DNA from 2 places in the Xanthomonas sp. F14 genome. Region 1 is predicted to be linked to the other one. Evidence: predicted binding sites of a transcription regulator. Region 1 holds the regulator's gene; the other holds the start of a gene.
What was found. The regulator FliA, encoded in region 1, starts transcription of late flagellar genes. The targets are predictions, from matches to a motif close to TAAAGTTTNNCNNNCNNNGGCCGATAA.
Positions count from the first base shown of each region.

Region 1 (6,136 bases):
TGTCGGTGACCTCGGCCTTGGTCGAAAAGCCCGGCATGAAGATCAAATGCAGGCACTCGTCGGTGCTCAGGCGGGCGGCGGCCTCGGCGTCGATCAGGCCCTTGTTGCGGGCGATTTCGCGCAGGCGTTCGGGGTCGATGCCGGCGCCGTCGTCCTGGATCTCGATGCTGACGTAGTCGCCTTCCTGCTGCGCCGACAGGCGCACATGGCCGCTGCGCGGTTTGCCGGTGGCTTCGCGCAGGGCCGGCGATTCGATGCCGTGGTCGATCGCGTTGCGCACCAGGTGCACCAGCGGGTCGGCCAGGGCTTCGACCAGGTTGCGATCCAGTTCCGTCTCGGCGCCGATCAGTTCCAGTTCCACTTCCTTGGACAGCGTGCGCGCGACATCGCGGGCCACCTTGGGGAAGCGCGCGAACACCTTGCTGACCGGTTGCATGCGGGTGCGCATCACCGCGGTCTGCAGGCGCGCGGTGGCGATGTCCAGGGTGCTGACCGCGCGGTCGAGTTCTTCGTCGCGCAGGCGGGTGCGCAGGGTCTTGAGACGGTTGCGCGACAGCACCAGTTCGCCGATCAGGTTGACGATGGCATCCAGGCGCTTGGTGTCCACGCGCACGGTCTGCTCGGCGTCGGCGGCCTTGGCCGCCGCCTTGGGCGCGGCCTTGGCGCCAGGCGCAGCAGCGCCATGTGCGTCATCGTGTGCAGGTGCTGCGGCAGCGGCCTTGGGCGCGGCCTTGACCGCCGGCGGGCCGCTCTTGGCATCGAACTGCGCAATCAGCGAGGCCGGCGCGTGCGGCACGGTTTCGCCCGAGCCCATCGCATCCAGCATGGCCTGCAGATAATCCAGCGACTGCTGCGCGGCATCGAAGTGATGCGCCTGCAGCACCGCCTGGCCGGAGCGCGCCATGCCCAGGGTTTCCTCGGCGGCGTGGCAGAGCTCCACCATCGGCTTGATCGCCAGGAAGCCGGCGCCGCCCTTGAGCGTGTGGAAGCCGCGGAACACCGCGTTGAGCTGGTCGGCTTCGTCCGGTGCCTGTTCCAGCGACACCAGCTGTTCGCCGAGGCGATCCAGGATCTCCTGGGCCTCGACAATGAAATCGGCAGCAATATCGTCTGGAACAGCACTCATGGTTACAGCCCCAATCCGGACAGCAGGTCGTCGGCGTCGTCCTGCGACACCGCGTGACGGTCCAGGCCCTTGACTGCAGGACCGGCAAGACCGCCGTCGTCTTTCTTCGGCTCGGGATTCTTCGGCGGCAGGCCGAGTGCACCGAAGCCCTCGTGCACGCGCCGCACGATGCCGGCCACGCGACGGATGATCTGGCCGCTCAGGTCCTGGTAGCTCTGCGCCAGCGACAGCTCGGTCAGGTTATGGCGCATCTTGTCCATCAGCGCGCCCTGGTCCTGGTTCAGGCCACCGTCGCGCAGCTGGTTGGCCAGCTCGCGGCATTCCTCGACCAGGTCCAGCGTGCGATGGCTGGCCTTCTCGGTCATTTCCACCACGTGGTCCAGGCGCGAGCAGGCATCGTCCAGTTCGCCGGCTTCCTCGGGCACGGTGGGCAGCTCGCCCAGCGCCTGCCCGAGTTCGCGCGCGAGCCGGCTCAGGCTCTGCATCATCGGGCGCGTGCGCAGCGCGGCGAGGTGGTCCACCTCGCGCCGCCAGGCGACCTGGTCACCGCTTTCCAGTGCATCGAGCGCGTGCTGCAGGCGCTCGATCAGGGCGGCACGTTCGGCATCGGCTTCCACGGTGGCGTTCATCAGGCGGTCGCCGCCAGACGTTCGAACACCTTGCCCAGCTTCTCTTCCAGCGTCTGTGCGGTGAACGGCTTGATGATGTAGCCGTTCACGCCGCACTGGGCCGCTTCGATGATCTGCTCGCGCTTGGCTTCGGCGGTCACCATCATCACCGGCAGGTGCTTGAGCTTGGCGTCGGCGCGGATGTTGCGCAGCAGGTCGATGCCGGTCATGCCGGGCATGTTCCAGTCGGTGACCACGAAATCGAACGGGCCGGCCCGCAACGCCGCCAATGCGCTGTTGCCGTCTTCGGCCTCTGCGGTATTGGTGAAGCCCAGATCGCCCAACAGATTCTTGACGATACGTCGCATCGTCGAGAAGTCGTCCACGATCAAAATCCGCATGTTCTTGTTCACATCAAGCTCCTAACACTAAAAAATGCGCGAAAAAATCATTCGTCAATTTCGACACCGGCATCGGCCAGTTCGAAGACCTTGAGGCGGCCGCGCAGACGCACCACCGCCTGGCCATGGATCTGGCAGACGCGCGATTCGCTGACACCGAGCACGGCGCCGATTTCTTTCAGGTTCAATTCCTGTTCGTAGTACAGCGACAGCACCAGCTGCTCGCGCTCGGGCAATTGGCCGATGGCCTTGCCCAGCTCGCGGCCGAATTCGCCACGCTCCATCATCTGCTGCGGATTGGGGCCGCCCTTGGCGGTGGTGTCCAGCTCGCCGTGATCCTCGATCCGCGACTCCAGGCTCAGCACCTGGCCGCGGGCGGCATCTTCCATCAGACGCAGGTAGTCGGGCAGCGGCATCTCCATCGCGGCGGCCACTTCGGTGGCGGCGGCGGCGCGGCCGGTGTGCTGTTCGATCTTGCGCACGGCGGCGGCAGCGTCGCGTGCGCGGCGGTGCACCGAGCGCGGCACCCAGTCGCCACGCCGGATTTCGTCGATCATCGAGCCGCGGATGCGGATCGAGGCATAGGTCTCGAACGAGGCGCCCTGTTCGGAGTCGTAACTGCGCGAGGCTTCGATCAGGCCGATCATGCCGGCCTGGATCAGATCGTCCACTTCCACGCTCGCCGGCAGGCGCGCGGCCAGATGGTGGGCAATACGGCGCACCAGGTCGGCGTGCTGGGTGACGATGTCGTTGGCGTTGTTGCGCTGCACGGCGCGGTACTGCGCGCTGGCCGTGGTTGCGGTAGCGGTGCTCATGCGGCCACTCCCCGTTGGATGATGCGTTCGACGAAGAACTCGACATTGCCGCGCGGCACGGTGGGGGCCTGCCAGCGCGAGGTACGGCGAGCGATTTCTGCAATGGCCTGCGCCGACGGACTGGCGGGGTAGGCCTTGATGACCGGCTGCTGGCGCTGCACCGACAGGCGCAACCAGTCGTCCTGCGGCACGTGGCCGAGGTAGTTCAGCGACACGTCGCCGAGGAATTTTTCGCAGACCCGCGACAGCTTGTCGTACAGCAGGCGGCCCTCGTTGGGGTCGCGCACCATGTTGGCGATGATCTGCAGGCGGTCCACGCCGCGTTCGCGCGAGAGCACCTTGATCAGCGCGTAGGCGTCGGTGATCGAGGCCGGCTCGTCGCAGACCACCACCACGGTGTCCTGGGCGGCCTGGCAGAAGGTCAGCACGCTGTCGGTGATGCCGGCGGCGGTGTCGATGACCATCACGTCCAGGTCGCGCTCCAGCTCGGAGAACACGTTGACCAGGCCAATGTGCTGGGCCGGGGCCAGTTCGGCCATGTGGCGGCGACCGGAGGCGGCCGGGACCACCAGCACGCCGCCGGGGCCTTCGATGATCACTTCATCCAGCGTGCAGCGGCCGGCGATCAGGTCGGCCAGGGTGTACTTGGGCGACAGGCCCAGCACCACGTCCAGGTTGGCCAGGCCCAGGTCGGCGTCCAGCAGCAGCGTGCGCTTGCCCATGTCGGCCAGCGCCACGGCCAGGTTGGCGGAGATGTTGGTTTTACCCACGCCGCCCTTGCCACCGGTCACGGCAATGGTGCGCACCGGGCCCAGGGGCTCGGGACGGGTCGCCGACAGGGGGAAGGCGTTGGTCAGCTTGGCGTATTCACGCGACTGCATGGTTGTGCTCCGGAGTACAGGGCTTATCGGCAGCGCGCCGCAAATCTTCAAGGCGAAGAACGAGACTGGCGGCATTGGCGCGGTGCAGGTCGTCGGGGACCCGCTGTCCGTCAGTCACCCAGGTGATGGGCATTTGGTGATCGACGACGACCGACAGCGCACTACCGAAGCGGCCGGTCTCGTCAAGTTTGGTCAGCACCACGCCCTGGGGCTTGGCGTGGGCAAAGCGGCGCACGACCTCGTCGAGGTCGGAAAAGTGCGCGTTGGCAGGCAGCACCAGCAGCGAGGTGACCTGGTGCGCGGCGCGCAGCCAGTTCAGCTGGGCGGCCAGGGCGCGGTCGCGCTGGCCCATGCCGGCGGTGTCGATCAGCACCAGCTTGTAGTCGCGCAGGCGTTCGAGCAGTTCCAGCAGGCTCTCGGCGCTGTCGGCCTCGTGCACGGCGATGCCGAGCTGACGGCCGTAGCTGTGCAGCTGCTCGCGGCCGCCGACGCGCTGGGTGTCGGTGGTGACCAGGGCCACGTCGCGCGGGGCGTGCTGGGCGGCGAAGCGCTGGGCAAGCTTGGCGATGGTGGTGGTCTTGCCGGCGCCGGTCGGGCCGACCAGGGCGATCACGCCGCCGCGTTCCAGCGGGTCGACCGGGGCCACCGGCAGGCGCTTGGACAGCAGGCCCAGCATCAGCCCGCGGCCGCGGTGCAATTCGGTATCGGCCGGGATCTGCAGTGCCACGTCGCGGATCAGGCCGGCGTCGAAGCCGTAGTCGTCCATCAGTTCCAGGGCCTGCGCGCGCACCGGCGAGCCACGCAGGCGCTCGTCGGTCAGGCGGTTCATTTCGCGCTCGATCATCTGCCGCATCAGCGCCAGCTCGCCACGCAACTGCTTGAGTTCTTCATCGTTCTGCGGCGCCGGGGCGGCGGCGACCGGCACCGCGGCCAGCGCCGGCGGGGCGACCACCAGCGGCGGCAACGCGGCCGGCGGCAGGATCTGCGGCAGCGCGTCCAGGTCGAAGTCGGCGTCGTCGTCCAGCGCGTCCTCGTCCTGGTCGTAGCCGGCCTGCGCAGGCGCAGCGGCGGCGGCCATGATCGGGGTCGCCGCCTGCACCGGGGCGGCCTGCACGGCGGCGCGCTGCACCGGCGCGGTGGTCAGGAAATCGGCGAACAGCTGTTCCGGCACGGCCGACAGCGCGTGTTCCTGGCGCGGTGCGGCGGTCACCGCGACGGCGTGCGCCAGGGCCTGGGCGGCGGGCGAGGGGACGGCGGCGCTACGCACCGGTGCGGGCACCTGCGGCTGGCGCGGCACGTTGACCGGCTGGCGCAGCGCCATCGCGGCGATCATGTCTTCGGCGGCACTGGCAACGCGCTGGCGCTGGCTCGTGCCGGCATCGGCGGCCGGCTTCAGCGGTGCGTGGACCGGTGCGGCGGCTGCTTGCGGGGCCGGTGCCTGCGGGGCAGCTGCCGACGGGATCGGCGCGGCGGCAACGGCCGGCGTCTCGGAGCGCGCGGTTTCCAGAGCGCGCTGCACGAGTTCTTCGTCGTAGTTGCTGGCAGCGACGATCTCGATGCCTTCGGCGGTGCGGCGATTGGACAGGATCACTGCGTCCGGGCCGTGTTCTTCACGCACCATGCGGAATGCGGTGCGCATGTCCGGGGCAACGAAGCGTTTGATTTTCATGCGAAGTGCCTCCAGGAACGGGACCCGCCGGACGCCGGACGGGTGCGCGATGAATGTGGGTGTGTTGCCAGCGTCATGAGTTGCCTGTCCCGTTCGGTTGTTCCAAGTGCTGCTCTCGCCCCGCAGCGGTGGCGCTGGCCGCGGTCTCGGCAGAGCTAATGCACGCGGCGTGCCAAAACGGGGTGCCGGGGTTCCGGCGCGGGGGCGCTGGTGTATCGGGACGGGGGCGGGGCTGTGCGTGCGGCCGGGTCCGAGCGCTTTAAGTCAATGGCGTGATTGACTTTTTTCCAGGGCGGCGATGCGCTGGCGTCGTCGTGCGGGCGGATGCGCTGGCGGGTCGGAGGTCCAGTCTGAGGCGCTTGGGACGTCTGGAAACGGCCAGCGCCGTGCAATCGATTGGAGATCCGGACCAGTGGCGGCTTTCCGGCGCCGGGTGCTGGTCGGCGTGGTGGGTAGGTTCGTAGGAGCGCACCCGGGCGCGACGGGCCGTGCCGGTAACGCCTGTCGCGCCCAGGTGCGCTCCTACCGTGGTGTCGGCGTCTGCGGTGTGTTGTCGGATTGCCTGGCCTGTCGTAGGAGCGCACCTGGGCGCGACGGGCCGTGCCGGTAACGCCTGTCGCGCCCGGGTGCGCTCCT
Region 1 is NZ_JACHOM010000001.1:1,092,187-1,098,322, forward strand. Features, by position in the region: gene GGR73_RS04765 (chemotaxis protein CheA) at 1-1,126, opposite strand, end outside; gene GGR73_RS04770 (protein phosphatase CheZ) at 1,129-1,755, opposite strand; gene cheY (chemotaxis response regulator CheY) at 1,755-2,147, opposite strand; gene GGR73_RS04780 (RNA polymerase sigma factor FliA) at 2,183-2,950, opposite strand; gene GGR73_RS04785 (MinD/ParA family protein) at 2,947-3,831, opposite strand; gene flhF (flagellar biosynthesis protein FlhF) at 3,818-5,500, opposite strand.

Region 2 (6,136 bases), on a different contig from region 1:
TGACCGGTTTCTATCGCGCAGCCTCGGTCGGCCTGGTCACGCCACTGCGCGATGGCATGAACCTGGTCGCCAAGGAATTCGTCGCGGCGCAGGATCCGCAGAATCCGGGCGTCCTGGTGCTGTCGTTGCTGGCCGGTGCAGCGGACGAAATGAAAGAGGCACTGCTGGTCAATCCGCACGATCTGGACGGCGTAGCCGACGCGATCGCCACTGCGGCAAGCATGCCGCTGGCAACACGCATCGAACGCTGGAGCGCGATGATGGATCATCTGCGCAAGAACAACATCAATCACTGGCGCCAGCGCTACCTGCAGGCACTTGCAGATATCTGACTCCGGTGTCCGCAACGCAGGCTGCCAGCACCACGCTATCAGCACAGACGCGCTGCGCACCGGCAGCGCCCCCCTTCTCCCCTCGGGAGAAGGGGGCCGAAGGGCGGATGAGGGTACGCGTGCACGTACAAGTGGAAATGTCCGAAGCGCAAATTCCCAGCTTCTACAAATCTTCACTCCCGAATGCCACATCCCCGCCTCACCACTTGAGTCAATAACTCTATAGAACTACTGCAGGATCCTGCATTTGTCGCGGCGCACGAATGCACCAAACACCGACTGACGCCTGCAGCAATCTCCAGCCATATCGAATTTGAGCAATTTCAGCGCCTCAACCGCATGGCCTGGAACGTTGGTTCTCATTCCATCACGGACACAAGCGTCATTGCGGTCTAAAATATCCGCATGAGTAGCGCTGAGGACCCTGGGAGGGGCTGCGCGTTCATATCCGGACGTTCTGCTTTAGGACGTTTTTGTTGGATCCAAGGCCGCCCTTTGCCAGCCTGTGATCTTGCTCCCTCCACGACTCGCCACCGCCTGCCGGTGCCTGGGTCCTTCCTGACATCTCAAAATGACTGATCAATCCTCAAAACGTGGACTAGGCACCTGGTTGCTGGTGGTCTATGCCGTGGTGATCGCCGTGCTCGGTGCGGTGCTTGCCTACGAGGGCGGCCGCCTGGTCGCCGTCGGTGGCTCCTGGTATTACCTGCTGGCAGGCATCGGCCTGTTCCTGGCCGGCGTGTTGCTGGCGCTGGGCAAGCGTGCCGGCCTGTGGCTGTTCGGCGCCACGCTGGCGGCCACCATCGCCTGGGCGCTGTGGGAAGTGGGCCTGGATGGCTGGGGCCTGGTCCCGCGTCTGGCCTGGATGTCGGTGCTGGGTCTGGTGCTGCTGCCGTTCTGGGGCGTGGCCCGCCGCCGTATGCAGCCGCTGTCGGGACTGGGCTATGTGCTGGTGACCGGCGTGCTGCCGATTCTGGGCGCGACGCTGATCCTGTGGCCGCTGCTGGTGCCGCGCAATGTCGAACTGGCCGATGCCTCCAAGCTGCCGGCCGAGAACGCGACGCCGTTCAGCCGCGCCAACGTGCCCAGCCCGGACGGCAACGTCGCGGCCAATCACGATGCCAGCAACTGGACCTCGTACGCCGGCTCCAACCTGTCCAACCACTACACCCCCGGTGCGCAGATCACCCCGGAAAACGCCAAGAACCTGAAGGTGGCCTGGGAATTCCATACCGGCGATCTGAAGCCGGCCGGCTCCAAGCTGGGCTACGCCTTCCAGAACACCCCGCTCAAGGTCGGCGAACTGCTCTACATCTGCACCCCGACCCAGAAGGTGATCGCGGTGGAAGCGGCCAACGGCAAGGAGCGCTGGCGCTTCGACCCGCAGACCAATCCGAAGGCGATGGCCGGCGTTGCCGCCACCACCTGCCGCGGCGTGTCGTACTACCAGGCGCCGCAAGGCACCGCCGAGTGCCCGACGCGGATCTTCTGGCCGATGGTCGATGGCCGCCTCGGCGCGCTGGACGCGCAGACCGGCAAGCTGTGCACCAGCTTCGGCAACAACGGCTTTGTCGATCTCAATGCCGGCACCGGCAACACCAAGCCGGGCTTTGTCGGCCCGACCTCGCCACCGGTAGTGATGCGCGGCGTGGTAATCCAGCCCACCGGCCAGGTGCGCGACGGCCAGGAAGGCGATGCGCCGTCGGGCGTGGTGCGCGGCTTCGATGCGCTCACCGGCCAGCTGCGTTGGGCCTGGGACCTGGGCAACCCGGCGATCACCGCCGAGCCGCCGGCCGGGCAGACCTATACCCGTTCCACCCCGAACGTGTGGTCGCTGATGGCCGCCGACGACGAGCTGGGCCTGGTCTATCTGCCGACCGGTAATGCCTCGGGCGATTTCTTCGGCAAGGGCCGTACCCCGCAGGATGAGGAATACACCGCCTCGCTGGTTGCCGTGGATGCGGCCACCGGCAAGGAGCGTTGGCACTTCCGCACCGTCAACCACGACCTGTGGGATTACGACATCGGCCCGCAGCCGAACCTGGTCGACTGGCCGGTCGCCGGCGGCGCTACCCGTCCTGCGGTGATCCAGGCCACCAAGTCCGGCCAGGTGTTCGTGCTGGACCGCGCCACCGGTGCGCCGCTCATGCCGGTCAAGCAGATCGCCGTGCCGCAGGGCACCGATCACGGCGACTGGACCGCGGCCACGCAGCCGATCTCGCCGGGCATGCCCAATACCGTGGGCGCACCGAGCCGCGAGTATGAAACCATCGTCGAATCCGACGCCTGGGGCATGACCCCGTTCGACCAGCTGGCCTGCCGCATCCAGTTCAAGCAGCTGCGCTACGAAGGCATGTTCACCCCGCCGACCCTGCAGGGCTCGCTGGCCTTTACCGGCAATCACGGCGGCATCAACTGGGGCGGCGTCTCGGTCGATCTGCAGCGCGGCATCATGGTGATGAACAGCAATCGCCTGCCCTACACCCTGCAGGTCTACACCCGCGAAAAGATGAATGAGCTGGGCGTGGTGTCGGTGTTCGACGGCAAGAGCAAGACGCCCGGCTACATGGCGCAGAAGGGCCTGGCCTACGGCGCCCGCAAGGAGCCGTGGATGTCGCCGCTCAACACGCCGTGCGTGGCACCGCCGTGGGGCTACATCTCCGGCGTGGACCTGCGCACCCAGCAGGTGATCTGGCGGCGTCCGCTGGGCACCGGTTACGACCAGGGCCCGATGGGTATCCCGTCCAAGACCAAGTTCGAGATCGGCACGCCCAACAACAGCGGCTCGCTGGCCACCGCCGGCGGCGTGACCTTCATCGGCGCGACCCTGGACGACTTCATGCGCGGCTTCGACACCCGCACCGGCAAGCAGGTCTGGGAGACCCGCGTGCCGGCCGGCCCGCAGGCCGCTCCGCTGAGCTACACCATCGACGGCAAGCAGTACATCGTGGCCGCCGTGGGTGGACACGACCGCATGGAAACCAAGTCGGGCGACAGCGTGATCGCCTGGGCGCTGCCCGACGACGCGGGCGCCAAGCCGGCGAAGTAAGCCGGTGTAGCGTCAGCTAGTTAGGTATCGATAGACCGGTCATCGTGAGATGGCCGGTTTTTTTTTGGGGAATCGGGAATCGGGATTCGGGAATGGGAAAAGCGCTTTTCTGTCGTCTTTCAGGGCTGGGCTGGATTGATGGCGCGCCCGATTCCCCAATCCCCACTCCCGATTCCCCGCGCTTCGATGCGTGTTCGTCGCGTTGCACCGATGGCGCCGCTGGCCAGTCTTGGTGGCGTGCATGCGATCGGACTGCGTGGCGTCGAGGTCTACGAAGTGTTTACGAAGCCCGCCAATATTTCACGTGAAATTTACAATTGCAAGACCGGTATCCGGCTGCAAATCACGGTTTCGCAGCACATCGGGACGTACTGAAACCGCTTCCAAATCAACTACATCGGTGTTTTCGGGGGTCTGGTCGGCAGATTCCGACGAACGGTGATTTCACGCCGTCATGATTCGGGCTCGGCCGCCGATACCCCATAGCAGCCCATGCAGCGCAGGACGCCGCTCCCCACTCCGAATCACTCAGTTGGACTCAGCCTATGTCGCCCTCACCCGATGCCACCGCCGTCTCCCGCCCGCCTTCCGGCCGGAACCTTGCGCGTGCCAGCACGGCCGCATGGCTGCCTGCCGCTGCACAGATCGGGCTGCTGGGCTTGCTGACGCTCTACGCCGCCACGCTGCTGCCCGGCGGTGTCTGGACCGGCTTGGGCCGCTTGCTGCCGGCGCTGCTGGTACTGGGCGCGGCAAGTGCCGGGCTGTGGTGGTGGGCACGCCGTCGCGGTGTGGCGCAACTGCAACAGGCGATCGGCACGGTGACCGCCATCGGTGAAGGGCGCTTTCAGCGCCTGGATCTGCGCACCGCCTCCGGCGAACTCGCGCCGTTGCTGCACGCCCTGCAGGCGACCCAGGACAAGCTGGCCATCCGTCTCGATGTGATGGAACAGGGGCTGCGCCACGGCCAGTTCGTGATCAAGGCGCTGGACGATCTGGACACCATGATCCGCATCGCCGACGACGACGGCCAGGTGCTGTTCGCCAACCGCAAACTGCTGGCGATGCTCAAGCTGATCGAGCCGGATGTGCAGAGCTTCCGCCCCAGCTTCCATGCCGAAGGCTTCGTCGGCGGCAGCATCGGCGACATCTATCCCGACAGCCAGGCCGCGATCGACCGCATGCGTGCGCTGACCGCCTCCAAGGCGGTGCGCGCACCGTTCTTCGGCCGCCAGATCGACTTCGTCTACAGCCCGATCATTGCCGCCGACGGCACCAAGCTGGGCACCATCGCGCAGTGGATGGACGTCACCGCGCAGGTCAACGCCGAGCAGGCGCTGATCCAGATCATCGATGCCGCCGCGGCCGGCGATTTCAGCCGGCGCATGCAGATCGACGGCATGGACGGCGTGCTGCTGTCGCTGGCGCAGGGCATCAACCGCATCTACGACTCGGTGGAAACCCACCTGGCCGCCTTGGCGCGGGTGATCGGTGCACTGGCCGAAGGCGACCTCACCCAACGCGTGGAGGGTGATGCGCACGGCATCTTCGCGCGCCTGCGCGACGACACCAACCAGACCGTGACCCGGCTGACCGAGATCATCGGCGACATCCAGATCGCATCGGACACGATCCGCCGCGCGGCGGTGGAAATCGCCGCCGGTAACGCCGACCTGTCCGAGCGCACCGAGCAACAGGCCGCCAATCTCGAAGAAACCGCCAGCTCCATGGAGGAGCTCACCTCCACCGTGAAGCAGAACGCCGACAGCGCGCTGCAGGCCAACCGGCTGGTAGTGGGCACCGGCGAAGTCGCGCACAACGGCGGCCAGGTGATGGACGATGTGGTGTCCACCATGGGGCAGATCAGCACCGCCTCGCGCAAGATCGGCGAGATCATCGGCGTCATCGACGGCATCGCCTTCCAGACCAATATCCTGGCGCTCAACGCTGCGGTGGAAGCCGCACGCGCCGGCGAACAGGGCCGCGGCTTTGCGGTGGTCGCCTCGGAAGTGCGCGCGCTGGCGCGGCGCTCGGCCGATGCGGCCAAGGAGATCAAGACGCTGATCGCCGACTCCACCGACAAGGTCGAACTGGGCTCGGGCCTGGTGCACCGCGCCGGCGCGACCATGCGCGAGATCGTCGGCTCGGTCAAACACGTCACCGACATCATGAGCGAGATCACCGCCGCCAGCGCCGAGCAATCCAGCGGCATCGAACAGGTCAACCGCACCGTCGCGCAACTGGACGAAGTCACCCAACGCAACGCCGCGCTGGTGGAAGAAGCCACCGCCGCCGCGCGCAGCCTGGAAGAACAGGCCGTGGAACTGGCCGATGCGGTGTCGATCTTCCGCCTGCAGCCTGCGCACAGCGGCAACCCGAGAGCAGCGCCCGCAAGCTTCAAAAACGCAGCCGCGTAAGCCGCCGTCACGGATCACCGTAGGAGCGCACCCGGGCGCGACGAAGCTTTATCGGTAACGCCCCATCGCGCCCAGGTGCGCTCCTACACCGAGCAGGCGTGCCTGTCCGCCACCTCAGATCCAGCACACGCGGCCGAACAGTACTCCGTATCGACAAGCCATCAGAGAAATCAGCGCGCAGTCGTAGGAGCGCACCTGGGCGCGACGAAGCTTTCCCGGTAACGCCCATCGCGCCCAGGTGCGCTCCTACACAAAGCAGGCGTGCCTGTCCGCCACCACAGATCCAGCGCACGCGGCCGAACAGCACTCCGTATCGACAAGCCATCATAGAAATCAGCGCG
Region 2 is NZ_JACHOM010000002.1:295,414-301,549, reverse strand. Features, by position in the region: gene otsA (alpha,alpha-trehalose-phosphate synthase (UDP-forming)) at 1-332, shown strand, start outside; gene GGR73_RS09800 (glucose/quinate/shikimate family membrane-bound PQQ-dependent dehydrogenase) at 943-3,381, shown strand; gene GGR73_RS09795 (hypothetical protein) at 3,568-3,756, shown strand; gene GGR73_RS09790 (methyl-accepting chemotaxis protein) at 3,927-5,795, shown strand.
Region 2: the regulator FliA is predicted to act here: its motif matches at 3,834-3,860, upstream of GGR73_RS09790 (methyl-accepting chemotaxis protein).